Regions from separate parts of the Mesorhizobium sp. LNHC221B00 genome, predicted to be linked through region 1. Evidence: predicted binding sites of a transcription regulator. Region 1 holds the regulator's gene; the other holds the start of a gene.
The links. The regulator PhoB, encoded in region 1, activates phosphate uptake and scavenging genes when phosphate is short. The targets are predictions, from matches to a motif close to TGTCATNNANCTGTCAT.
Positions count from the first base shown of each region.

Region 2: a site for PhoB is predicted at 3,105-3,121, ahead of X741_RS152055 (esterase-like activity of phytase family protein). Genes of this name have one in related genera too.

Region 1 is NZ_AYWR01000004.1:178,279-183,569, forward strand. It holds gene xylF (D-xylose ABC transporter substrate-binding protein) at 1-357, opposite strand, end outside; gene X741_RS159070 (ROK family protein) at 627-1,871, shown strand; gene phoB (phosphate regulon transcriptional regulator PhoB) at 2,027-2,716, opposite strand; gene phoU (phosphate signaling complex protein PhoU) at 2,733-3,440, opposite strand; gene pstB (phosphate ABC transporter ATP-binding protein PstB) at 3,466-4,269, opposite strand; gene pstA (phosphate ABC transporter permease PstA) at 4,266-5,117, opposite strand; gene pstC (phosphate ABC transporter permease subunit PstC) at 5,122-5,291, opposite strand, start outside.
Region 2 is NZ_AYWR01000010.1:134,471-139,761, reverse strand. It holds gene X741_RS152045 (trimethylamine methyltransferase family protein) at 1-504, opposite strand, end outside; gene X741_RS152050 (FAD-dependent oxidoreductase) at 517-2,928, opposite strand; gene X741_RS152055 (esterase-like activity of phytase family protein) at 3,229-4,719, shown strand; gene X741_RS152060 (L,D-transpeptidase) at 4,808-5,291, opposite strand, start outside.

The DNA.
Region 1 (5,291 bases):
GTTCTCGATCAGGCGGTCATAACCGACGACCGGAATGCCTTCGTCCAATGCCTTCTGCACCGCCGGGCCTATGGCCGAGGCGTCCTGCGCCAGGATGATCAGCGAATTGGCGCCTTGCGAGATCAGGCTTTCGACATCGGTGAGCTGCTTGCCGGGATTGGACTGCGCGTCGGCGGAGATGTACTTGTCGCCGGCGGCCTCGATCGCTTTTTTCATCGCGGCCTCGTCGGTCTTCCAGCGCTCTTCCTGGAAGTTGGACCAGGAAACGCCGATGACCTTGTCCTTCGCCTGCGCGACCGACGCAAGCGTCAGCGACATGGCGACACCCGCCAGGATGGCGGCTGTGAATTTCTTCATGATATTCCTCCCTGCGCCGCGTATAGCGCGACCAAACTGACCCTAAGGCCGGCACAAAGACCCTATTTTTTCGAGCCTCGAAAAAACACTGGTCCATCGCCGGAACACTGTCAACAATGATTCTGATGGATTTTGAGGTGCCGCGGACTTTTTTCGAGCTCCGGAATAAATAATGACGGCGTGCGGCGCTTCTGCCAGTATTTGGCGGCTTCGCTGGCGGCCTTCGGGAGGCACGAAAGGCCGCGGCGACCGGGAGGATGTGGGTGAACATGTCGGTCGGAATCCGCCACGACGATCTGCGCCGGCGCAACCGCGCCATGGTGATCTCGGCCGTGCGCCGTGCCGGTCAGCCTTCGCGCACCGAGATCGCCGCCACCACCGGCCTCAGCCACTCGACCATCTCGGCGATCTCCTCCGACCTGATCGGCGAAGGCGTCCTGACCGAGGGCAAGCCGAGCGAGGCCGGGTCGCTGAAACGCGGCAGGCCGCAGGTCGGCCTTACCCTCAACCCGGAGGCGGCGGCGGTGATGACCGTGGTGCTGTCGCTGAATTTCCTGTCGGTCGCCGTCATCGACTATGCCGGCCAGGTGATATCGGAGGAACAGCGCCGGCTGGACACGCTGACCATGTCGCGCGAGGCGCTGATCGGCGAATGCGTCGCCATCGTGCGGCGCCGCATCGACGATCCCGACATCGATGTCCGCAGCGTCGCCCGCATCGCACTAGCCATCCAGGGCATCACCGATACCGAGGCGCGCGCCATGCTGTGGTCGCCGATCACGCCGCAGACCGACATCGCGTTCGCCGACATATTCGAGGCCGAGTTCGGCATCCCCGCCACCATGGAAAACGACTGCAACATGATGGCGGTGGCGCTGCGCTGGCGCGATCCCGAGCGCTACCGCGACGACTTCATCGCCATTCTGCTGTCTCACGGCATCGGCATGGGCCTTGTGCTGAAGGGCCAACTGTTCACCGGCACCCACTCGTCGGGTGGCGAATTCGGCCACATGATCCACCGGCCGGGCGGCGCACTCTGCCGCTGCGGACGGCGCGGCTGCGTCGAGGCCTATGCCGGCAACTACGCCATCTGGCGCAACGCGAGACAGCTTGGCGAGGACACCGAACCGGTCGACGTCAGCGACGCCGACATGCGGGCGCTGGCGGCCTCGGCGCGCGACAAGGACGGGCCGGAGCGCCAGGCCTATCGCAAGGCCGGCGAGGCGCTCGGCTATGGCCTCGGCAGCCTGTTCGCGCTGATCGATCCCGCCCCCGTCGCCATGGTCGGCGTCAGCGCCGCCGCCTTCGACCTGATCGAGCCGGCATTGCGCGAGGCGATTGCCCAGACCGCCGGTGGCCAGCACTCGAAATCGATCTCCTTCGACACCGAGCCTAACGAACTGCCGCTGATCCGCGAAGGCTGCGCCATGCGCGCACTGACCTTCGTCGACCAGGAAATTTTCGCGCCGGGCGTGCAGGCGAGAGCAGGCGCGGCTGGGAAGAATGTTGCCTGAGCAAGGCGCCGGGATGTGTTGAGATTCAGGTCAGGCCGAGGCGAGAATGGTGGATTCCGAGAACCGGAACGGAGCGGACATTTGGGTCCGTGAGTACCGGAAGCGCAGGAAGCCGCCATTCGCAGGCCGGCATCACCTGAATATCAGCATATCCCCTAATCTTCCCGGATCGCGTAGCCCGCCCCACGAATCGTGCGGATCACATCCGGCATGCGGCCATTGTTGACCGCCTTGCGCAGCCGCCCGACATGCACGTCGACGGTGCGCTCGTCTATGTAGATCGTCTCGCCCCAGACATTGTCGAGCAGCTGGCTGCGCGAGAACACCCGGCCGGGATGGCGCATCATGAATTCGAGCAGGCGGAACTCGGTCGGCCCGAGCCGGATCTCGCTCTTCTTGCGGTAGACACGGTGCGATTCGCGGTCGAGCACGATATCGCCGACCTTGAGCACGCTGGACAGCACTTCAGGTTTGGCGCGGCGCAGCAGCGCCTTGACGCGTGCCATGAACTCCGGCGTCGAGAACGGCTTGACCAGATAGTCGTCGGCGCCGGTCGACAGGCCGCGCACGCGGTCGCTCTCCTCGCCCCGCGCGGTCAGCATGATGATCGGCAGCCGCTCGGTCTCGGGCCGCATCCGCAGGCGCCGGCAGAGTTCGATGCCGGACACCGCCGGCACCATCCAGTCGAGCACCAGAAGGTCGGGCACGTTCTCCTGCAGGCGGATCTCCGCCTCGTCGCCGCGCGTCACCACCTCGACTTGGTAGCCCTCGGATTCCAGATTGTAGCGGAGCAGCACCCCTAGCGGCTCCTCATCCTCCACCACCATGATGCGTGGCGCGATCATCGGCTGGTCACCCCTGCTATGCCGCCGGCGCCGACATCGCGGTTTCGTCCTGCTTCGGGCGATTGGCGGGCAGCTGCGTGCCGGTCAGCACATAATACGCATTCTCGGCGATGTTGGTCACGTGGTCGCCGATGCGTTCGAGGTTCTTGGCACAGAACAGAAGATGCGTGCAGGCGGTGATGTTGCGCGGATCTTCCATCATGTAGGTCAGCAGTTCGCGAAACACCGAAGTGTATTTGACGTCGATACGCTCGTCGTCGGCGCGCAGCTTGGCCAGTGCGGCGGCATCGCGCGCCGCATATTCCTCGATGACACCCTGAACCTGGATCAGCACCAGCTGCGCCATCGCGTCGATGGAGTGCGACAGGTCGCGCGGCGTGGCGGAGAGCCCGACCGTGCCGACGCGCTTGGCGATGTTCTTGGCAAGGTCGCCGATGCGTTCGAGATCGCCGGCCATGCGGATCGAGCCCACGACATGGCGCAGATCGTCGGCCATCGGCTGGCGCTTTGCGATCAGCGTGATGGCGCGGTCGTCCAGCTCGCGCTGGCGCGCATCCATGATCGCGTCATCGGAGACGACGCGTTGGGCGAGCGCATTGTCGGAGTTCAGCAGCGCCTTGGTGGCACCGCCGACCATCGAGCCGGCGAGGTCGCCCATGTCGCTGATCAGCCTGCTGATCTGTCCGAGATCTTCGTCGAAGGCTGCAACCGTGTGTTCGGCCATGATCCTGGTCCTCGTATGCGTGCGATCAGCCGAAGCGGCCGGTGATGTAGTCCTGCGTGCGCTTCTCGCGGGGCGACGTGAATATCTTCTCCGTCTTGTCGAACTCGACCAGTTCGCCCAGGTACATGAAGGCCGTCTGCTTCGACACGCGCGCCGCCTGCTGCATGTTGTGGGTGACGATGACGATCGTGTAGTCGGCCTGCAATTCGTCGATCAGCTCCTCGATCTTGGCGGTCGACAGCGGATCGAGCGCCGAGGCCGGCTCGTCGAGCAGGATGACTTCCGGCTTCACCGCCACGGTACGGGCAATGCAGAGCCGCTGCTGCTGGCCGCCCGAAAGGCTGAGGCCGCTGGCATTGAGCTTGTCCTTGACCTCGGTCCAGAGTGCTGCGCGCTTCAGCGCCTGTTCGACGCGGCCGTCCATCTCGGCCTTGCTGATCTTCTCATAGAGCCTGACACCGAAGGCGATGTTCTCATAGATCGACATCGGGAACGGCGTCGGCTTCTGGAACACCATGCCGATCTTGGTGCGCAACAGGTTGAGATCCTGCGAGCGGTCGAGAACGTTCTTGCCGTCGAGCAGCACCTGGCCCTCGGCTGTCTGCCTGGGATAGAGCTCGTAGATGCGGTTGAAGACGCGCAGCAGCGTCGACTTTCCGCAGCCCGACGGTCCGATGAAGGCGGTGACGCTGCGTTCGGGCAGCGACAGCGTGATGTCCTTCAGCGCCTTCGACTGGCCGTAGTAGAAATTGAGGTTCTTGACCTCGATCTTTGCCTTGGCGGCTGCCTCGGCGGCGATCGTCATGTCTGGAGACAACATCTGGCTCATTTGTCCTCTCTGCGTCCGGTCAGGCTGCGCGCAAAGATGCTGAGCGCGAGAACCGTCAATGTAATTATGAGTGCGCCGGTCCAGGCCAGCTGCTGCCATTCCTCGTAGGGGCTGAGAGCGAACTGGAAGATGGTGACAGGCAGGCTGGCCATCGGCGCGTTGAGATTGCTCGACCAGAACTGGTTGTTGAGCGCGGTGAACAGCAGCGGCGCCGTTTCGCCGGAGATGCGGGCGATGGCCAGCAATATGCCGGTGACGATGCCCGAAAGCGCGGCGCGGTAGGCGACAGAACGGATGACCACCCAGCGCGGCGCGCCGATCGCGGTGCCGGCTTCGCGCAAGGCGTTGGGCACCAGATTGAGCATGTCCTCGGTGGTGCGCACGACGACGGGGATGACCAGGATGGCCAGCGCGACGGCGCCAGCGATCGCCGAGAAGTGCCCCATCGGCCGAACCATCAATTCGTAGACGAACAGGCCGATGATGATCGACGGCGCCGACAGAAGGATGTCGTTGATGAAGCGCACAATGGTGGTGAGCTTCGAAAAGCGGCCGTATTCGGCCATGTAGGTGCCGGCCAGCACACCGATCGGCGTGCCGACAATGATGCCGATGACGGTCATCACGATGCTGCCGTAGATGGCGTTGAGCAGGCCGCCGGCGTCGCCGGGCGGCGGGGTCATTTGCGTGAAGACCGAAAGATTGACGCCCGACAGGCCCTTGTAGAGCAGGGCGCCGAGAATGAGCGCCAGCCAGGCAAGGCCGATGCCCGCCGCGGCGACGCACAGCGTCATCATCACGCCATTCTTGCGCTTGCGGCTCTGGTGAAGCGACGTGGCTGTCGACATCGGTTCAGGCTCCGGTGCGGGCGTCGATGCGCATCAGCATGTAGCGTGCGATGGCAAGGATCAGGAAAGTGATGACGAACAGGATCAGGCCGAGCGCCACCAGCGAAGACGTGTAGAGATCGCCGACCGCCTCGGTGAATTCGTTGGCGATGGTCGCGGAGATCGTCGTTGCGG
Region 2 (5,291 bases), on a different contig from region 1:
GAGCATATGCAGGACATCGAAATGCTGCACCAGCTTGATGAACTCCTCGAAGGCGGCGAGCGTGCCTGGCCGCCGGCCGCGCTCGAGATCGGTGACATTGGGCGCCCCGCTTCCGGCAAGAAACGTCATCGACCCGAGTTCGAGCGTCAGATCGCGGGAAGGATCGCCGCCACGGGCATGGATCGACCTCGGCGCCGAGGCCAGCGCCGCCGCCACCATGTCGCGGCCGATGCGCACCATGTCGGTATCCAGGTCGACCAGGGCACCGGCGCGGGCGAGAACCTCGCGTGCCTGCGGCAGCAGTACCTTGATGCCGAGCTCTTCCAGCACGCGCAGCGCCGTGTCGTGGATCGAGGCGACCTGGTCGTCCGAAAAGATCGGCTGCGGCAGGAACGGGTTCTTCAGCGACCGGTAATTCGGCCGGCGGCTGCTTTCGCTGCCGGCCTCGCCCGTGCGTCCGCGCCTGCGCTCGCGCCTGGCCTCACGGGCCGCTTCATCGATCATCAGAGTTCCTCCTCATTGCCGCATCGCCTTGCCCAAGGGATCGTAGGGCGAGGCCGCGATGACCCGCGCCGGCCGCTCGACGCCGACAATGTGCACCGAAAGCGCCGTCTCCTCCTCGGCAGAATCGTCGTCCACCAACGCCAGCGCGACGCTCTTGCCGATCGTGTAGCCAAATCCGCCCGACGTGACGAAGCCGACGCGCCTTCCGTCGCGCCAGATAGGCTCGAAGCCGCTGGCGTCGGCGTCGAGCGCATCGATCTCCAGCGTCACGATCCGTTGAGACGTGCCCGTCTGGCGCTCCCTCAGCGCCGCCTCGCGGCCAATGAAATCACCCTTGTCGAAGGCGATGAAGCGGTCGAGCCCGGTCTGGCCAGGCCTGTAGCCCTGCGTGAATTCGCGCGACCAGATGCCGAAGCTTTTCTCCAGCCTGAGCGCATTGAGCGCGTAGTAGCCGATCTCGGCCAGGCCGAGATCCTCACCGGCGGCAAGCAGCGTCTCGCGCAGCGTCGCATGCATGGCCACCGAGCAGCTGATTTCGAAGCCCAGTTCGCCGGCGATGGATAGCCGGGCAACCCGCGCCCGCACCATGCCCACATCGAATGCCCCGCACGCCATGAACGGCAACGCCTTGCCGGACACGTCCTGGTGCGTGGTGCGTTCCAGGATCTTGCGCGCGTTCGGTCCGGTCAGCAGGAAGCCGCTCATCGCATCGGAAAGATCGGTGATTGCAACGCCGTCAGCCGCGTGGCTCTCGAACCAGCGCATGTGGAATTCCCTGAGATAATAGGAGCCCATCAGCCAATAATCGCCGCCGCCCCAGTTGATCACCGTGAGGTCGCCTTTCAGCCGCCCGTCTGGCCCTAGCATCGGCGCGAGCCGCGCCTGTCCCGCTTTCGGCAGCTTGCAGGCGAGCAGCCGGTCGAGCCATGCCTGGGCGCTTGGGCCCGACACGGCGTAGCGCGAATAGGCCGAGATATCGACGAGACCAGCAGCCCGCCGCACCTGCAAAGCTTCGTCACCGACGATGTCGAAGGCGTTGGAGCGCTTGAGTGTGGTGTTCTCGCGAAAACCCATCGGCGCGAAATAGGTCGGGATTTCCAGCCCCCAGGATGCCGTCCATTCGCAGCCCGCGGCACTCATGCCGTCATAGGCGCCGGGGCGTTTCAAAGGCCGGCCCGCAGGCAGCCGCTCGTTGGGAAAGGTCATGACGAAACGGCGCGAATAGAACTGCCGCGTCGTCTGCCTGAGATATTCCCGGTTGGCGGCGAAGGCGCCATAGCGGGCGATGTCCATGCCGAAGATATCGGCCTGCGGCTCGCTGAAAATCATCCACTCGGCCAGCGACTTGCCGACGCCGCCGCCCTGGCTGAAGCCGGCCATGACGCCGCAGGCGACCCAATAATTCTTGAGACCGCGCACCGGCCCGACGATCGGATTGCCATCCGGCGTGAAAGTGAAGGCGCCATTGACCCATTTGCGGATGCCGGCCGTCGCCAGGCACGGAAAGCGCTCATGCGCCTTGGCGAGTTCCGGGCTGATGCGGTCGATATCTTCCGGGATGAGCTCGATGCCGTAGTCCCATGGCGCCCCATCCATGTTCCAGTGCTTCGGGTTCTGCTCGTAGACACCGAGCAGCACGCCCTTGCGCTCCTGGCGCAGATAGGAAAAGCCATCGAGATCGACGGCGATGCCGATTTCCCGATCCAGCGCCGCGATCTCCGGAATATCCTCGGTGATGAAATAGTGATGCTCCATCGGTGTCACTGGCAGGTCGACGCCGGCCATCCGGCCGAGCTGCTTTGCCCACAATCCGCCGGCGTTGACGACATGCTCTGCGACGATAGTGCCCTGCTCGGTAACGACGTCCCAGTGGCCGTTGGCGCGCGACTTTAGCTCGACGACCCGGTTGCGCAGGATGATTTCGGCGCCGCGCTTCTTCGCCGCGCCAGCATAGGCATGGGTGGTGCCGTAGGGATCGAGATGGCCCTCGTTGGAATCGTGCAGTCCGCCGAGCACGCCGGTGATGTCGACGATCGGGCAGAGTTCTCTGATCTCTTGCGGGCTCACCAGCCGGGCGGTCTCGATGCCGACCGACTGGAACACCGCCCAGGCCGATTTCAGCCACTCCCAGCGCTGGGGATCGCTGGCGATGTTGACGCCGCCGGTCATGTGCAGGCCGATGTCCTGGCCGGATTCGGCTTCGATCTCGCGGTAGAGGTTGATCGTGTAGTCCTGCAGCGCCGCCACATTGGGGTCGGCGTTGAGCGCATGGAAACCAGCCGCCGCATGCCAGGTCGAACCGGCGGTCAGTTCGGCGCGCTCGATCAGCGCCACATCCGACCAGCCGAACCGCGTCAGATGGTAGAGCACCGAGGCGCCGACCACGCCACCTCCGATGACGACTGCGCGGTAGTGCGACTTCAAGGCTTCCCTCCCCTGTTCGAGGGCGGCACCATAGACGCACTGGACATATGTGTCTAGTCCGGGCCGTCGACTTGCCGCACTGGGCGAAACTCCGCGTGGCAAAGCGCCATCGATTCGGTCACACGAATGCGCTTCTTTGCTGGTGCACGAACAAGCCGGCGGGCACGCACCGCCGCTGTCACGCAAGCATCATGTTCACGCCGTAGATCGCTTTCGGGGAGGCGCGCGCGGCATCATCGAGGTGACGCCTCCTTCAGCTTTCGGCCGCTCCGGCACGCTTCGTCACAAAGAGGATTGTCCATGAAACACCTGCACCGAACCGCGTCGCTTGGCGTCGCGCTGGCCTTGTTCACCGCCTTGACGCCGGCGCTCGCCGACGGCACCGCGACCGTCGGCGGCCTCGTCAACAAGGGCCCCGTCAACAAGGGCATCGTCGGCGTCGGCCGCATCCCGGCCGCCCAGCGCGACAAGTTCGGCGAAACCTTCGGCTCGGGCTCCGGCATGTCGATCGACACATCGGGCTGGACGCATGACGCTGCCGGCTACAAGGGCTCGCTCTGGCTGCTGCCGGACCGCGGCTACAATGTCGCCGGCACCACCGACTATCGCCCGCGCCTCAATACGATCGGCATCGAGTTTAACCCCGTCGCGCCGGGCGCCGCCCCAGCTACCGGCCAGGAACAGACCGGCGTCAAGGCGACGCTCGCCGACAGCATGCTGCTCACCGACGACAAGGGCGCCGACGCCACCGGCCTCGATCCGCTGTCGGACGTGCGCGCCGCCGCCGGCGACTTGCCGATGCTGCCCGCCGCCACCAACGGCAAGCTCGCCCTCGACAACGAGGCGATCGTGCGACTGCCCGACGGCTCGATGTTCATCTCCGACGAATATGGCCCCAATATCTACCGTTTCTCCGGCGAAGGCCGCCTGATGTCGGCGACCCAGCCGCCGGCTGCCCTGGTGCCGATGCGCAAGGGGACACCGAACTTCTCCTCCGACAATCCCGGCCCCGGTGCCGCCGAGCCCGATCCCAAGGATCCGGAAACCGGCCGCCAGAACAACCAGGGCCTCGAAGGCATGGCGATGACGCCGGACGGCAAGTTCCTGATCGCCGTGCTGCAGTCCGCGACCCGGCAGGATGGCGGCGATTCTCCTGCGACGCGGCAGAACACCAGGGCCTTGGTCTATGACGCGTCCGATCTCGCCCACCTGAAACTGGCACATGAGTATGTCGTGCCGCTGCCGGTATTCAAGGATGCCAAGGGCAAGACCAAGGTCGCCGCGCAAAGCGAGATCGTGGCGTTGTCGGACACATCCTTCCTGATGCTGGCGCGCGACAGCGGCAACGGTCAGGGCGTGAAGGGCGACACCTCGCTCTATCGCGAAATCAGCATCGTCGACGTCTCCACGGCCACCGACATCGCCGGCACGGATTTTGACAAGGACAGGCCGGTCGCCCCCAAGGGTGTGCTCGATCCGTCGGTGACGCCGGCCAAGCTGACGCCGTTCATCGACATCAACGACAATGCCCAGCTCGGCCGCTTCGGCCTGCACAATGGCGCGCCGAACGACCACGACAACCTCTCGGAAAAATGGGAAGCGATGTCGCTGGCAAGCGTGCTCGATCCGAAACTGCCCGACGACTATTTCCTGTTCGTCGCCAACGACAACGACTTCCTGGCCCAGGATGGTTTCCAGGTCGGCGCGCCCTACAAGGCCGACGACGGCGCCAATGTCGACACCATGTTCCTGGTCTATCAGGTGACGCTGCCCGGCCTCGCCAAGAAGTAACGACATCCATGCAGGCGGGCGCGTCTGATGCGCCCGCCTGACCTGCCACGATCGAATGATCGAGCCCTGCTACAGACCGTGAAGGCGCCTACTTCAACATCTCCGCGTCCTTCGGCACGCCCGCATCGATCGGCTCGGCCGTCCTGCTCGACACGGCCATGATCTTGCCGGCGGCCGACAGATTGGGACGCACGAAGACCGGGGCCGGACCGTTGACGCGGCTGTAGAGGTCGATGATGTCCTGGTTCATGAAGCGCACGCAGCCGGACGACGCGTTCTTGCCGATGGAATCCCACTCCGGCGTGCCGTGCAGCCGGTACATCGTGTCCTTGCCGTCGCGGAACAGATAGAGCGCGCGGGCGCCGAGCGGGCTCTGCGGACCGGGCGGCATGCCGTCCTTGTATTTCGCCAGTTCCGGCCGGCGCTGGATCATTTCCGGCGGCGGCGTCCACACCGGCCACTTCTTCCTCGCCTGGACCACGGCGCTGCCGGTCCATCCGAAACCGGCCTTGCCGAGGCTGACGCCGTAGCGGACGGCCTTGCCGCCATCTTGCACCAGATAGAGGAAGTGC